3 regions of the Cellvibrio sp. PSBB006 genome follow, and region 2 is predicted to be linked to each of the others. Evidence: predicted binding sites of a transcription regulator. Region 2 holds the regulator's gene; each other region holds the start of a gene.
What was found. Region 2 encodes FNR, which switches genes on or off when oxygen is low (the NO sensors DNR and NnrR bind a similar motif). Its sites were predicted from a motif close to TTGATNNNNATCAA; they were not measured.

Region 1: the regulator FNR is predicted to act here: its motif matches at 4,043-4,056, upstream of ccoN (cytochrome-c oxidase, cbb3-type subunit I).
Region 3: the regulator FNR is predicted to act here: its motif matches at 3,581-3,594, upstream of CBR65_RS20410 (Yip1 family protein).

What each region holds. Positions count from the first base shown of each region.
Region 1 covers NZ_CP021382.1:1,941,728-1,946,959, forward strand. Annotated here, with positions in the region: gene ccoG (cytochrome c oxidase accessory protein CcoG) at 1-615, opposite strand, end outside; gene ccoP (cytochrome-c oxidase, cbb3-type subunit III) at 750-1,649, opposite strand; gene CBR65_RS08035 (cbb3-type cytochrome c oxidase subunit 3) at 1,652-1,852, opposite strand; gene ccoO (cytochrome-c oxidase, cbb3-type subunit II) at 1,855-2,466, opposite strand; gene ccoN (cytochrome-c oxidase, cbb3-type subunit I) at 2,478-3,926, opposite strand; gene CBR65_RS08050 (argininosuccinate synthase) at 4,229-5,232, opposite strand, start outside.
Region 2 covers NZ_CP021382.1:78,856-84,087, forward strand. Annotated here, with positions in the region: gene CBR65_RS00370 (hypothetical protein) at 47-493, opposite strand; gene CBR65_RS00375 (SirB2 family protein) at 766-1,143, opposite strand; gene CBR65_RS00380 (DUF4202 domain-containing protein) at 1,195-1,785, opposite strand; gene fnr (fumarate/nitrate reduction transcriptional regulator Fnr) at 1,801-2,556, opposite strand; gene CBR65_RS00390 (PepSY domain-containing protein) at 2,645-4,159, opposite strand; gene CBR65_RS00395 (cold-shock protein) at 4,562-4,768, shown strand; gene CBR65_RS00400 (glutaminyl-peptide cyclotransferase) at 4,859-5,232, opposite strand, start outside.
Region 3 covers NZ_CP021382.1:4,889,477-4,894,708, forward strand. Annotated here, with positions in the region: gene petA (ubiquinol-cytochrome c reductase iron-sulfur subunit) at 1-248, shown strand, start outside; gene CBR65_RS20395 (ubiquinol-cytochrome c reductase) at 251-2,302, shown strand; gene CBR65_RS20400 (glutathione S-transferase N-terminal domain-containing protein) at 2,387-3,025, shown strand; gene CBR65_RS20405 (ClpXP protease specificity-enhancing factor) at 3,097-3,504, shown strand; gene CBR65_RS20410 (Yip1 family protein) at 3,738-4,355, shown strand; gene CBR65_RS20415 (PstS family phosphate ABC transporter substrate-binding protein) at 4,577-5,232, shown strand, end outside.

The sequences.
Region 1 (5,232 bases), 1.9 Mb from region 2:
GAAGAAAAATACCCAGAATGCCGGCGCGAGATCCGATCGGAAGGTGACGAGATCGTAGATTAATGTGCGTATCGGGACAAAATAACCAACAAAGGTCAGCGAGGTAATTAACGCAATAACAATCCACAAGGTTTGTGTTGCACCCTTGCGCCAAAGTTTTTCAAAATTCCATGGCTGTGCATCGAGTTTGATACGTTTGTTGCGGTCGCCTTGAAAGACGTGTTCGGCCCAGATAAACATCTGCGTCCACACGGTTTGCGGACAAGTAAACCCGCACCATACACGCCCCACCAACACGGTAACCGTGAACAGCATAAACGCGGCAATAATCAGCAGCCACGCCAGGTACATGCCGTCGTGGGGCCAGAATGTCATCCAGAGAATATGAAATTTACGTTCGGGCAAATCGAACAACATCGCCGGACGCCCGTCGATCATCAGCCAGGGCATGAGGACAAAACCCGCCAACAAGGGCAAGCCTGTGTAGCGGCGCAGTTTTTGATAAAAACCGGTGATGCGGCGGGTATAAACTTTTTCGTCGGCTTCGTAGAGATTGACGTAACGAATGACGTTATCGGAATGATCTTTACCAGAGCTATCGGGCTTAACGCTCAAGGAAGTTACCTCGTCAGGGAATTGGAAGAGGACCAGGTAAAACCTGATACCTCCTCCGATTCAGGGATCACATTAAAGAAACCGCTCGTCGCCAAACAGCAACTCTTTTTCTTCTTTTCCCGATTCCCTTTTTTCTACTTTTGCTCCAGCGATAAGCTGTATACATAGGCTGCCAGCAAGTGGATGCGATCCGCTTTAAGCAGCTCCTGTTGCGCGGGCATTACACCGTTGCGACCGTTGCGCAGGGTGGCGCGGATGTCCTGGGGCTCACCGCCGTACAACCAGATGTCGTCCGTCAGGTTGGGCGCACCCAGCGCCTGGTTACCTTTACCATCGACACCGTGGCAGGCTACGCAATTCTGGTTAAAGAGTTTTGCACCCAGTTCGGCTTTCGCTGCGTCATGTTCCTGGCCGCTCATTTGCAACACGTATTCAGACACATTCACCACCCCGGTTTCACCCATCAAGGCACCCCAGGCAGGCATGGCGCCCTTGCGACCAAGGGTAATGGTTTCCTTGATCTTGTCCGGTGTGCCGCCGTACAACCAATCGTGGTCAGTCAGGTTGGGAAAGCCGTAATTACCACCGCCATCCGCGCCGTGGCACACTGCGCAATTGTTGGAAAACAGGCGCAGGCCCATCTTCATGGCGTCGGGATTTTGGGCCAACTCCTCGATAGGTGTATTGGCGTAGGTGCCAAAAGTATCGGCGTAACGTGCATCGGCCTGCTGTTGATGGCCGCGCAGTTCTTTTACCGAGGTCCAGCCGAACAAGCCCGGCCAGGAACCCAGACCGGGGTATACCAGCAGGTAAACGCCGGCATAGACAAAGGTCACGATAAACATGATGAACCACCAACGCGGCAGCGGATTGTCATACTCCTCAATGCCGTCGTAGACGTGACCGGTAGTTTTGTTTTCTTCTTCGTCCTGATCGCTTACCGCTACCTTGCGGTTGGCCAAGAGTACCCACAACACCAACGCCAGGTTGGTGAGGGTCAAGCCAATAATCCAAAGGTTCCAGAATGTACCCATAATCAATTCCGCCTGTCTGAATCATCACCGGGATGATCGTTCTGCTCGTGTGCTTTGCCCGCCGCGTCATCATCAGCAAAGGGCAGTTTGGCATCTTCTTCAAAGCGCTTTTTGCGCTTGGGGGCAAAGGCCCACCAGCACACGCCGAAGAAGGCGATCATCACCAATACTGTAGAAATTGCGCCGAGAGTGCCTGCGTCCATCATCAACGCTTCTCTTTCAGGAGCGTGCCCAATTGCTGCAAGTAGGCCACCAGGGCATCCATCTCGGATACACCTTTTACGGCCGCTTCAGCGCCAGCGATGTCTTCCTCGGTGTAAGGGACACCCACGCGGCTCAGCGCACGCATCTTGGCAGCGGTGTGCTTGCCATCCAGGATATTGTCGTACAGCCAGGGGAAGGCCGGCATATTGGATTCCGGCACCACGATGCGCGGGTTGAACAGGTGCACCTTGTGCCAGTCGTCAGAATAACGACCACCCACACGCGCCAGATCCGGACCGGTGCGCTTGGAGCCCCATAGGAACGGATGCTCATAAACCGACTCACCCGCTACCGAGTAATGGCCGTAACGTTCAACTTCTGCGCGCAAGGGGCGAACCATCTGCGTGTGGCACACATGGCAACCTTCGCGGATATAGATATCACGGCCTTCCAGTACCAACGCTGGTAATGGCTTCAAACCTTCCACGGGCGTGGTGGTTTCTTTCAGGAAGAATTGCGGCACGATCTGCGTCAGGCCGCCGAAGCTGATGGCCACAATGACCAGCACAGTCATCAAGCCAATATTTTTTTCTACTATGTCATGACCTTTCATCAAATATCCCCTTACGCCGCCTGAGTTGCCGGATCAGCCGGGACCACTTCGGGTTCCGGTGTCCTGGCTGTGCGGTACGCGTTGTAGGCCATCAGGAACATACCCGCCAGGAACACGGCGCCGCCGAGGAAGCGCACAAAGTAACCGGGGTAGCTGGCTTGTACGGCTTCAACAAAGCTGTAGGTCAAGGTGCCGTCGGCGTTGAACGCGCGCCACATCAACCCTTGCATGATGCCGTTCACCCACATGGACGCGATGTACAACACCGTGCCGATAGTCGCCAGCCAGAAGTGGACATTGATCAGGCGCACACTGAACATCTCCTTGCGGCCAAACAGGATCGGCAGCAGGTGGTAAATCGAGCCGATAGAAATCATCGCCACCCAGCCCAAAGCACCAGAGTGAACGTGGCCGATGGTCCAGTCGGTATTGTGCGACAGCGCATTAACTGTCTTGATGGACATCATCGGGCCTTCAAAGGTAGACATACCGTAGAAGGACAAAGACACCACCAGGAAGCGCAAGGTCGGATCGGTACGCAGCTTATGCCAGGCACCGGACAGGGTCATGATGCCGTTGATCATGCCGCCCCAGCTGGGTGCCAGCAGGATCAGGGACATCACCATACCCAGGCTTTGCGCCCAATCCGGTAATGCCGAGTAATGCAAATGGTGGGCACCGGCCCAGATATAAATAGAGATCAACGCCCAGAAGTGAACGATGGACAACTGATAGGAATAAACCGGACGGCCCGCTTGCTTGGGCACGAAGTAATACATCATGCCGAGGAAGCCGGCAGTCAGGAAGAAACCGACCGCGTTGTGGCCATACCACCACTGCACCATGGCATCAGCCGCGCCCGCATAGGCGGAGTAGGACTTCATGAAATAAGCCGGCGTAAAGGCACTGTTGACGATGTGTAGCACAGCAACGGTAAGGATAAATCCACCGTAAAACCAGTTGGCCACGTAGATGTGATCAGTCTTACGCTTGACGATCGTGCCGAAGAACACGATCGCGTAACTCACCCACACAATCGCAATTAAAATGTCGATCGGCCATTCCAGCTCGGCGTATTCCTTGGAAGTGGTGTAACCCAGCGGCAAGGTAATCACCGCGAGCACAATCACCAATTGCCAACCCCAGAAGGTAAACGGCACCAGCCAGCCACCGAACAGGCGGGTCTGGCAGGTCCGTTGGACCACGTAATAGGAAGTCGCAAATAACGCACAACCGCCGAAGGCGAAGATCACCGCATTGGTGTGCAGCGGACGCAGCCGGCCAAAGTGGGTGTAGGGTTGAAAGATGTCGTTTAATTCCGGCCAAAACAGCTGGGCCGCAATCAGCACACCAACACCCATACCGACGACACCCCAAACGATGGTCATAATGGCGAATTGGCGCACGACATTGTAATCATAGACCGGATGGTCAGTGGCTACTGCCGTATTACTACTCATAGGACATTCCCGATGCGATAAAGAAAAGGGTTACGTTCAAGAAAAGAAGATGTATCAACCGCACAAGGTTTCCCCCTTCCGGGGTGCCATTGTGCGTAAAAGAGAGGTTATCGATATTGATCCTGATCAAGTTGAATCCCCGGGATAACACTCCGTTAATAACTGATCCGTCACTGATGGCGCGACAGCGGATAAAGCTGGAACTTTAGCGCGTGCAGGGCGACATCAAACTGCCCAAAATATATACAGTGTAGAGCAGCATTTAAAAAATGCTGCTCTTACCGCGTGGTAAACCCAAAGAATTAACGCAGTGTGCGACCTTTGTTAGCCGCAATGCGCATACGCAGTGCATTCAGCTTGATAAAGCCTTCTGCATCTTTTTGATTGTAAGCACCGGCATCGTCCTCGAAGGTTGCAACCTTCTCATCGAACAGGCTGTCCGCCGAGCGGCGACCAACCACATGCACAGCACCTTTATAAAGTTTTACGCGAACGTCACCGTTAACAAATTGTTGTGACTCGTCGATAGCGGTTTGCAACATCTTGCGTTCCGGGCTCCACCAGTAACCGTTATAGATCATCTCGGCGTAGCGCGGCATCAGGCTGTCTTTCAAATGCGCCACTTCACGATCCAGCGTGATGGATTCAATGGCACGGTGCGCACGCAACAAAATAGTACCGCCGGGGGTTTCATAACAACCGCGGGACTTCATACCCACGTAACGGTTTTCCACGATGTCCAGACGACCCACACCGTTTTCACCACCCAGCTTGTTCAGGGTTGCCAGCACGGTCGCAGGCGACATAGCTTCGCCATTGATGGCGACAACATCCCCTTTTTCGTACGTAAGATCGATGTAAGTGGCCTTGTCTGGCGCAGCTTCCGGAGACACACTCCAGCGCCACATATCTTCTTCAGCTTCAGTCCACGGATTTTCCAGAACGCCGCCCTCATAAGAGATGTGCAGCAGGTTGGCATCCATGGAATAGGGAGATTTCTTTTTCTTGTTGAAATCCACCGGAATATTGTTCTTGGCGCAGTAAGCCATCAGTGTTTCGCGGGAAGTCAGATCCCACTCACGCCAGGGCGCGATCACTTTGATACCCGGCTTAAGTGCATAGGCGCCCAGCTCAAAACGCACCTGGTCGTTACCTTTACCGGTAGCGCCGTGGGAGATGGCATCGGCCCCCACTTCATTGGCAATTTCGATCAAGCGTTTGGCAATCAGCGGACGGGCAATGGACGTACCCAACAGGTACTCACCTTCATAGATGGTATTGGCGCGAAACATGGGGAACACGAAAT
Region 2 (5,232 bases):
CGGCGCAACCCCCAAGGGCTGCGCCGTTTTTTTATATGTGCGGAAATTACAACAGGCCGCGCAGTTGCAGGTCAGTGCGATGCGCATCCATCAAACGGAACATCAACTCAAACTTTTGTCCCGCCAGTTCGGTGAGCTGATGAGTATCTTCAGCAGCGTTTTTGGGGCGATAAATCAGTGAATAAAGCTCTTTGGAGAGCGAGTCCATAGAGGTGAAGATTTCCTCAGTGGTTTCATCGGTACGGAAGACGCGCCCTTGCTTGGTCATCTCCAGGTACTTGTCACACTCCTGCAACCATTCCTTGCGTTGTTCAATAAAGTTGCGAATATTTTTGATCCCGCCCCGGTGGCCGCTGCCCAAGCGCTCTTCGCGATATTTTTGCAGGCTTTTGCGGGAGTTCACCAGAAAATCCACCGAGGTGGTTTTGCAATACTTGGAGTCCAGATAAGCCGGGAATTTAATATCGTGTTCCGCCATGACTTTGTCACGCATACAGGTTTCGTCACATGCAAAGGCAAACGGCACGATAAGAACAAGGTGTAAAAGAAGCAGTGTTTTTTTCATAGTGGGGTCGCCGAATATATTAGTTATTGCTATTCCAAGGTCCAACGCCTGTGTGTGATATAGATCACTTTGGCTGGCGCGTCAAGCATCGGCTATAAAAAACACTTTATTAATAATAATCTGATTAGATGTACGCGTTTCTTATAGTTGAAAGCGTAATAATGCGCCGCTTTTGGCGGCGCGAGCGGAATGACCAACAATTAGCCGAAAAAGCCCAGTGGGTTTTTGCTGATGGCGACACTGAAGATGTAGATGAAGACGATAAGCGCCGCTATCCAGCTGCATTTGCGCACAGTGGGATTGGCATTCCTGAATGCGATAACCCCAAGAACGATGTAAACCACCAACAGGACAATCTTGGTCATCAACCACGGATGATCGCCGGGCGAATAGCGTAGGACGCCGGCGAGTGCAAAGGCGCTGATCAGCAACAGGGTATCAATGATATGTGGCAGGATCTTTACCAGTTTTTTATGCAGCCAGGGCGATTGTCGCCACATCCAGATACCGCGAATAAAAAAGCCGATAAACGATAAAGCGGCCATTGTCATATGGATATGCTTGAGCATCAGGTACATGAGCGGAGTTCCATTTATGGTTGTTATGAAGGGTATCGATAGTGGTTGGGTTTAGGGTGTTAACGCTTTGGTAACCAATTGCAACATGGCCTCCGATAATGGCAGGCGCAAGGCAGCTTCATGGCCCTTGGGTGACATTTTGTTCCAGGTTTTGCGGATGATATCGATCAGCTTTTCTTCGTCGTGCTTGGCTGCAAACTCTTCCAGGTAGTATTCCAGAAAGACCAGGCAAATCACGTCTTCCAGTGCCTGCACTTCCTCGTCACGCTTTAACCCGCGTTTGAGCAACAAATCCTTCACTCGTTGAATGGCCGCCTCGTCATAACCTTTGTTGTGCATGATGACGGCGGCGGTTTCGCCATGAAATTGTGCCAGGTCGCTACGCCACCGTTTGTAGCCCTGGCGATCCATCGGGTAATCGCTGCGCGGAATCTTCCAGCGGCAAATATGCTGGCAACGTGCAGCCAGTTGCAGGGTGATGGATGCGTCTGGACAAAAGCGTGCGAGCTGCTCACTCATCCGTTGGCCGTAGATCCACTCTTTGGGAACAGATTGACCGTTGACGATTTCCTGGTGAGGGTCTTGTTGGTTGGCTGCATCGAAATCAGCCAAGGTAGCCTGAAGTTGTTCAGCGGGGGTCATGGGTATCCTTAGTAATTATTCGGCGCCGCTTGCGATGTTGCGCAACTCGTCTAGGTCGTTAATCGCAATATCTTTGCGATTAACCTCAAGAATGCCCAGTTTTTGCAAGCGAGTGAAAACCCGGCTGACGGTTTCAATGGTCAGGCCGAGGAAGTTACCGATATCGGTGCGCGACATCGGTAGGGAAAATGACATCGCCGAGAGGCGGCGACGGTGGTTGCGTGTCGAAATACTCATCAACAATGTCGCAATACGTTGCTCTGCCGTGCTTTTGCTCAGCAGGGTAATGATTTGTTGGTCATGGGTTATCTCACGGCCCATCAACTGAAAAATATTACGCTGTAACGAAGGAATTCTGGTGCTGAGTTCTTCCATGCTGTGAAACGGAATTTCGCAGATGGAGGCAGTTTCCAGGGCAATGGCGGAGTTGGTGTAGCGGTCTTCCGCCAGGCCTTCCATTCCCACGACCTCGCCCGGCAGATAAAAGCCGGTAACCTGTTCTTCACCGTTATCACTCAGGGTGATGGCTTTTACGGCTCCGGAGCGAATGGCAAACAGCGAGGAAAAACGATCATTCGCGCGGTACAGGTACTCGCCTTTTTGCAAAGGTTTGCTGCGCTGGACAATGTCGTTCAATCGGTCAATATCATCGATATGCAGACTGATGGGCAGGCATAGGGTATTGAGGCGGCAGTTGCCACAGGAAATTCGTTTGTCGTGCGCGCAATGAGGAGAAGTGGGAGAGGTATCTACAACCTGGATATGGATCATGGAAGGACCTCGGTAGGATGTGACCCGTGAGAGCGCCCAATTGTTGCAGCTTTACCTGGTGGGGTAAACAGATTTCACTTGTACACTCTCAATCAATCGCCGTCCGTTTACGGCGCGCACGCGTAGCCCAGTAGCGATAGGCGCCGAGCAGCAACACCATCATGATCGCCAATGCAACTAATGATGTCAGGATGTCCCGAATATCCTTCCCCAGAAAATCCGCAAAGTGCCATTTGTGCAGGTAACCGAAACTGTAACCCTCCAGGCGATCCACATCGGTGATGGCGGCAGCCAGGGTATGGCTAGCCGTTTCCACATAGATGCTGGGATTTCCCGGCAAGGCAAAATCCACCGCATGCACCGGTAAGCGTTTATTCACAAAGCCATATTCATTATCGAAGCCTTTTACCAGGCGAATATTTTTAATGCTGTCTGCCGGGTATTCACTGAACGCCAGGGCCAATGACTCGGCATGGCTGCGCCAGCCCTGATCCAGTAGCGCGCCGGATGTGGCGTGGAGATAGCGGACGGCATCCCTCTGAGGTTGTTCATGGGCATGGTGAGCGTGATGGTGATGATGTTCCCCGCCGGGTGGTTCCGGCGGTGTAAATTCGCGCAGCTGCCAATACAGGTCCGCACCGATGCGTGCCAGTTGTATATCCAGGATGTCATCGCGAGCCAGTACACGCTGCAACGCGCTCATATCCAGGCGCAAATCTGCTGCGTTAATTGTCAGCGGCTGCGCTGGTTGCGGTTGGTCAGACTTGTCGCGTACCAGTAGATGAAATAAACCACTGAGGCAAAACGCCATCGCGAAGATCGCTACGGTTGCCCCCAGGTGACGATGGATCTTGCGTGACACAGGATGATGCTGGTGCGCACTGATCTGTTTGCGAAACATACCCAGACGCCAGCTCTTGATGTACAGCACCAGACCAAAGGCGGCAGTACAAAAACCCAACACCAGGAAGATGCTCATCAGGCTTTGTCGCAGGGGCAGGGAATCAATCCAGGTCCAGGAATGCAGTGCGCGGAAAAACGCACCAGTGATGGATTTGTTGTTATCCACAATGGTCGCCAATCGTCCCTGTTGGGTATCGATATATACGCGTGCATTATCAGCACGCTCAAAATTTACCCGCACAACCGGGAGGTAACGATTGATGTACAGATAGTCGGAATCGAATTGTTCAATGGGAGTAGCATCAATCACCGGCGACGTGGAGTCACCCAAATAATGCCGCGCCATAAAGTCGGCATACCGTTTTTCACCGTGTTCAATTAGCGTGAGATCGGTAGCAGAAAAGTAGGCAATACCCTGGTCGCTATGAATACGATAAACCGGTCGGTTCTGCCATTGAAACAGGCGCAGATGAAGAATATGCCGGAGATCATATTGCTTCACCAGATGCTCGACTGGCGCAACATCCTGCCACTGCAAGGGCACGGTGGGCGGTGTAAATACCGGCTTGGGATTGATGCGTGAAATCAGCGGATGAGCCAGACCGCTCAAGGCCCAGGCGATGACGGCGATGCACATCACCAGGCCGATGCGTTGATGCCAATGGTATAAAAAAGAAAAGCTGTTTTTAGTTTTAATCATTGCGATCTTCTGTTAATTGCCGATGGTTTCCGGGCTCTTGTCGTTTACCATTCACTTACAAAGTAAACGCCGGCCGGATTACCGCAGCTTAAGATTGGCACAGCGTTGTGCGGGTAAAAAGGTGACAAATTGTCGCACCCCTTGTCGCACTTCTGTTTCGCCTCGCGACGCTCGGTGTGCAGGCTAACGCATCACATTAAAGGGGGCTTTACTTGAGCTTTAAGTCGGGTATATAGTGCCTCGGCTGGCAAACATGCAGCATTATTTATGGTACATCGTTGTTCTAGCAGTACATCTATTAGCAACCTCGTTTTGTTCTTCATAAGTAAGATGTGATCAGTCAGCACAGATGCCAAGGTGGCAATTTTTAATTTACTCAGCTAAAGAGCATTGAGGTTTTTTATGTCTAAAAGTACTGGTACTGTTAAGTGGTTCAACGAGTCTAAAGGTTTCGGTTTTATTGAGAGCGATGCTGGTCAAGACGTTTTTGTTCACTACAGCGCTATCAGCGGTTCAGGTTTCAAAACCTTGGCCGAAGGTCAAAAAGTAGAGTTCGACGTTAAGCAAGGTCAAAAAGGCCCACAAGCTGAAAACGTCATCGGTCTCTAGGTTTTACGACTGATGTACTCAAAGCCGCATTTCGATGCGGCTTTGTTGTTTTTACCGGGAGTGTTTTAAAAATTTACTGAATGACAGCAGTCATTGATCCGCTGCGCTGGCTACCGGTTTGATCAGTTTTATCAGATACATTGTGGGCCAGTGTTTGCCCGTCACCCACAATCCTTCGTGCTCCGTATCGTAAGCAATACCATTTAATACGCTCTCACTGGATTCGATATCCACCTGCGCCGTGAGGGCGGTAAGGTCCAGTGAACCGACTACCTGGCCTGTCGTGGGATCAATCTGTACCAGGCGATTCTCATGCCAGACATTGGCCCATACATAACCCTCAATAAATTCCAACTCATTCAAGCGCTGCACCGGCCGTCCTTCTTCGTTTACATCCAGGGTCTTTTCCAGACTAAAATCTGTTGGTGAATGGAAATACAGGTGCTCGCTGCCGTCGCTGCGAA
Region 3 (5,232 bases), 450 kb from region 2:
AGTTCCTGATTCTTCTTGGGCTTTGCACTCACCTCGGTTGTGCACCTATGTATCGTCCTGATGTTGGTGCGCAGGATCTTGGTGGCGAGGAGTGGCAGGGTGGCTTCTTTTGTCCTTGTCATGGCTCCAAATTTGATCTGGCCGGTCGGGTTTATCAAGGTGTTCCCGCACCGATTAACCTGGAAATACCACCGCACTCTTATGAGAGCGATAACGTGGTCATCATCGGTGTGGATCAGGAGGCATAAGAATGAATTGGTTGACTGGATTGTGGCAGTGGGTTGATAAGCGCTTACCTGTACAGCGTGCCTGGGATACCCACATGGGCAAATATTATGCCCCTAAGAACTTTAACTTCTGGTATTTCTTCGGCGTGTTGTCATTACTGGTTCTGGTAAATCAGTTGGTGACGGGTATCTGGCTAACCATGAGCTTTACGCCCACCGCAGAAGGCGCTTTTGCTTCCGTTGAGTACATCATGCGTGATGTTGATTACGGCTGGTTGCTGCGCTACATGCACTCTACCGGCGCTTCAGCGTTCTTCGTTGTTGTTTATCTGCATATGTTCCGTGGCTTGATGTACGGCTCTTATAAAGCGCCGCGCGAACTGGTGTGGATCTTCGGTATGACTATTTATCTGGTGCTAATGGCTGAAGCCTTTATGGGTTACGTTTTGCCTTGGGGGCAGATGTCCTATTGGGGGGCTCAGGTAATTGTTTCCTTGTTCGGTGCGATCCCGGTTGTTGGTGAAGATCTGGTGCAGTGGATTCGCGGTGATTACCTGATTTCCGGTGTTACCTTGAATCGCTTCTTTGCACTTCATGTGGTTGCTATGCCGATTGTGCTGCTCGCATTAGTTGTACTGCACTTGCTGGCACTTCACGAAGTGGGCTCCAATAACCCCGATGGTGTTGAAATCAAGAAAAACAAAGATGAGAACGGTATTCCTCGCGATGGTGTTCCCTTCCATCCGTTTTATACAGTCCATGATCTGGTTGGTATTACCGTTTTCCTGTTTGTTTTCTGTTTCGTTATTTTCTTTATGCCGGAGATGGGCGGATTCTTCCTGGAGTACGCTAACTTTGAAGAAGCCAACAATCTCAAGACGCCACCACACATTGCGCCTGTTTGGTACTTCACTCCCTTCTATGCCATTTTGCGTGCGGTGACGTTTGATATCGGCCCATTGAATTCCAAGTTCCTTGGTCTGATTGCTATGGGTGCTGCGATAGCCATCCTGTTTGTGTTGCCTTGGCTGGATAAAAGCCCGGTTAAATCCATTCGCTACAAGGGAACGTTCAGTCGCATTGCCCTATTGGTATTCGCTGCCTCCTTTGTGATTCTGGGTTACCTGGGTGTGAAATCTCCGACACCGGGTCGTACGCTGCTGGCGCAAATTTGTACCATCCTCTACTTCGCCTACTTTATCGGTATGCCTTTCTGGACCCGTCGCGAAAAAACCTTGCCCGAACCGACGCGAGTGCAAAGTAAAGGCTTGCCGTTGTCGATGGTTCTGGGTGGTTTTGCGCTCTTCATCGTATTGGTAATTGTGCCGATCAAGGCGGTGGGTGCAGAGAGCGAGTTCAAGTGCGGCACCATTGAATGTGATGTGATGGAGCCGGACCTGTCTAATAAGGAATCCCTGCAGCGTGGTGCTAAATATTTTGTGAACTATTGCATGGGATGTCATGCGGCAAAGTTCTCTCGCTATGAGCGTGTGGCAGATGATCTGGGCATTCCGCACAACTTGATGATGGACAACATGGTCTTCACCGACCAGCGTATCGGTGGTTTGATGGAGATCTCCCTGCGTCCGGCTCAGGCTAAGACCTGGTTTGGTGTGGTACCCCCGGATCTTTCATTGGTTGCGCGTGCCCGCTCACCGGAATGGTTATATACCTACCTCCGTAATTTCTATGAAGACGACACCCGGCCTTGGGGGGTTAATAACCGTGTCTTTCCAAACGTCGGTATGCCTCACGTGATGATTGGTGCGCAAGGACTGCTTGAGTGCGGTCCAGGCCCCAAGTTGGCTGCAGGTGGTGGCGTATTGCGTGACAATCTTGGCAATCCTGAAATGGATGAGCATTGCGGAGCGCTTACAGAAGGCTCGATTAAAGGTACTATGACCGGAGAAGAGTTTGATCGCGCGATTTACGATCTGGTGAATTTCCTGGAGTACCTCGGAGAGCCTGCCGCCATGCAGCGTGAACGTATGGGTGTGTTCGTGCTCTTTTTCCTGGCGGTACTTTTCGTATTCACCTTCTTGCTCAACCGCGAATACTGGAAAGGTATTCATTGAGGTTCAGGCAGGTAGCGCGTTGCTGCGGGCGGTACTCTTACCGCCCGTTTTCGTTTTAAGGTCGAGGTTATTGAGGTGCAATCCATGGGAGTGGTCAGTAAACGCTCAGTCATGACGTTGTTTTCCGATGCGCGGGATCATTACAGTCATCGGGTAAGGATCGTATTGGCGGAAAAAGGCGTCACTGTAGAAGTAGTGGATGTTGATCTTAAACACAAGCCGGAAGAGTTGGCTGATTTAAATCCCTACAATACCTTGCCAACCCTGGTTGATCGGGATGATTTATCGCTCTATGAATCCAAGGTCATCATGGAATATATTGATGAACGCTTCCCGCATCCTCCGTTGTTGCCCGTATATCCGGTGGCACGTGCCAAGAGTCGTTTGTGGATGTATCGTCTGGAGCGTGATTGGTCTCCTTTAGTTGATACGATTCTGGGTAGCAAAAACAAAGAGCATGTCGCTCGGGCGCGCAAGGATTTAAAAGAAAGTTTTGTCAGTATTGCCCCTATTTTCTCCGAAAAGCCGTTCTTCATGAGCGATGATTTTACGATCGTAGATTGCTGTCTTGGTCCTATCCTGTGGCGCTTGTCATTGATGGAAATAGAATTACCCAAAACCAGGCAGACACAACCACTGCTGAATTACATGGAGCGCTTGTTCCAACGAGAAGCATTTCAATCCAGCCTGACGGAGCCGGAGCGAGAAATGTTCAAGGCATGATTGTGCAGTTATCTAAATCCATCCAGCAGTCAACGCGCTAAACGATACGTAACAATGGAGTGAGTGATCCCATGTCCATGACATCCAGTCGGCCTTATATGATTCGTGCTTTATATGAGTGGATAGTCGACAACAATTGCACGCCCTACATTTTGGTGGACGCCCACGTCCAGGGCGTCGAAGTACCGCAACAATATGTCAACAAAGACGGTCAAATTATCCTGAATATTGCTCCGTCTGCCCTGAAGGATCTGTTTATCGGTTTGGAGGCTATTTCATTCAGCGCCCGTTTCGGCGGTGTGCCTTTTGATCTCTTTATTCCCTGTGGTGCGGTGTTAGGGATATACGCACGTGAAAACGGGCAAGGCATGATGTTTGAAGCTGAGTCCAATACCCGTCCGCCATCACCTCCCGAGCCAACCCCGGCGGGTGGTGCTGATAGCTCTCAAAAACGCCCCAGTTTGCGCGTCGTTAAATAGGCATTGTTACTAAGGCCAACATCAATGTTGATGAGTGTTACCAATCGTTAACCTTGTTGTCTCTTCTCCAGTTTTGTTGATCTAAATGAAATAGCACTTAGACCTAAGTGCTATTTATTAGAACTATTGTTGATTACCGATTATCTAATATCTCGATAACTTCTTTGTGAGCCTGAAATAACTGGCTGATACTAAACGCGTTCTAATAAAAATGAATTATCTGGAGTATTTTTATGGCGATGTTGCAGCATACCCTCGGTGTCTTTATCAATCCTGATCGTGAATGGCAAAGAATTCGCAATGAGCGTCACTCGTTTATCCGAGTGTTTTTAGTTCACACGCCACTGTTAGCATTGATTCCGGTTATTGCAGCTTATTTCGGTGTAACCCAAATAGGTTGGAGTGTAGGTAATGGCGGCGTGGTAAAACTCACTGCACAAAGCGCTTTGTGGTTGTGCTTGGGCGCCTATGTGGCGCAGCTGGTTGCCGTTTATATTTTGGGTGAGTACATCAATTGGATGTCGCGTAGTTTTGGGGTTGCCGATGACGCCCACCAACGTCATTACGAAGGTACCGCCTTGGCTGTGTATTCATCAGCGCCTATGATGTTGGCCGGCATCATCTTGTTGTATCCGCAATTATGGGTCGTTGCCAGTGTGTTTATTGTGGCCGCCTGTTATTCCGTTTATTTGATTTATGAAGGTATTCCAATCCTGATGAATATACCAAAAGAGCGCGGCTTCATTTACGCCAGCTCGGTCATTACGGTGGGGCTTGTACTTGCGGTTGTGGTACTGGTCGCGACCGTTATTGTGTGGGGCTCAGGCTTTGGGCCGATATACACAAACTGATAAAAAGCTTATTTACTTGATCATAAAAACGGGTGGCTTATGCTGCCCGTTTTTCATTTGGGGTTCATAAAAATGACATATGACGTTTTTATGAAGCAAGCGTGGGTTCGTCACATAACTGTAACAAAGCCCCGTTAGAGTGCATCGCAGGGATGAGATTACTCACCTGTCAGCAGACGAGTTTTTAAGTCTTTGTATCCAAATGAACTCAGGAGCGCTCAATGAACGCCAAGAAATTATTAACAGGACTGGCTTTGGTCGGTTCCATGGCTTGTGCAGCAGTGGTACAAGCAGCGGTTGATCAGGATCTGCCGGAATACAAGGCAATCTCCGGTGTATCAGGTAACGTCAACAGTATCGGTTCAGATACGTTGAATAACCTGATGACACTTTGGGCTGAGGAATATGCCAAGTTTTATCCTAATGTAAATATTCAGATTCAAGGTGCTGGTTCTTCTACCGCGCCACCAGCCCTGACGGAAGGAACGTCCAATTTCGGCCCCATGAGCCGGGAGATGAAGTCCTCTGAAATTGAAGCGTTTGAAGCCAAGCATGGCTACAAGCCCACCGCTGTGCCGGTAGCTATCGATGTGTTAGCGGTATACGTAAATAAAGATAACCCAATCAAAGGTATGACTATTGCGCAAGTAGATGCGGTGTTTTCTGCAACCCGCAAATGCGGCAATGATAAAGACATTACCCGTTGGGGCGAGCTGGGTTTGACTGGTGGCTGGGCAAATCGTGACTTCACTATCTACAGCCGTAACGCCGTATCAGGTACCTATGGTTACTTCAAAGATGTTGCCCTGTGTGGTGGTGACTACAAAGCAAGCATCAATGAACAACCAGGTTCTGCTTCTGTTGTACAAGGTGTTTC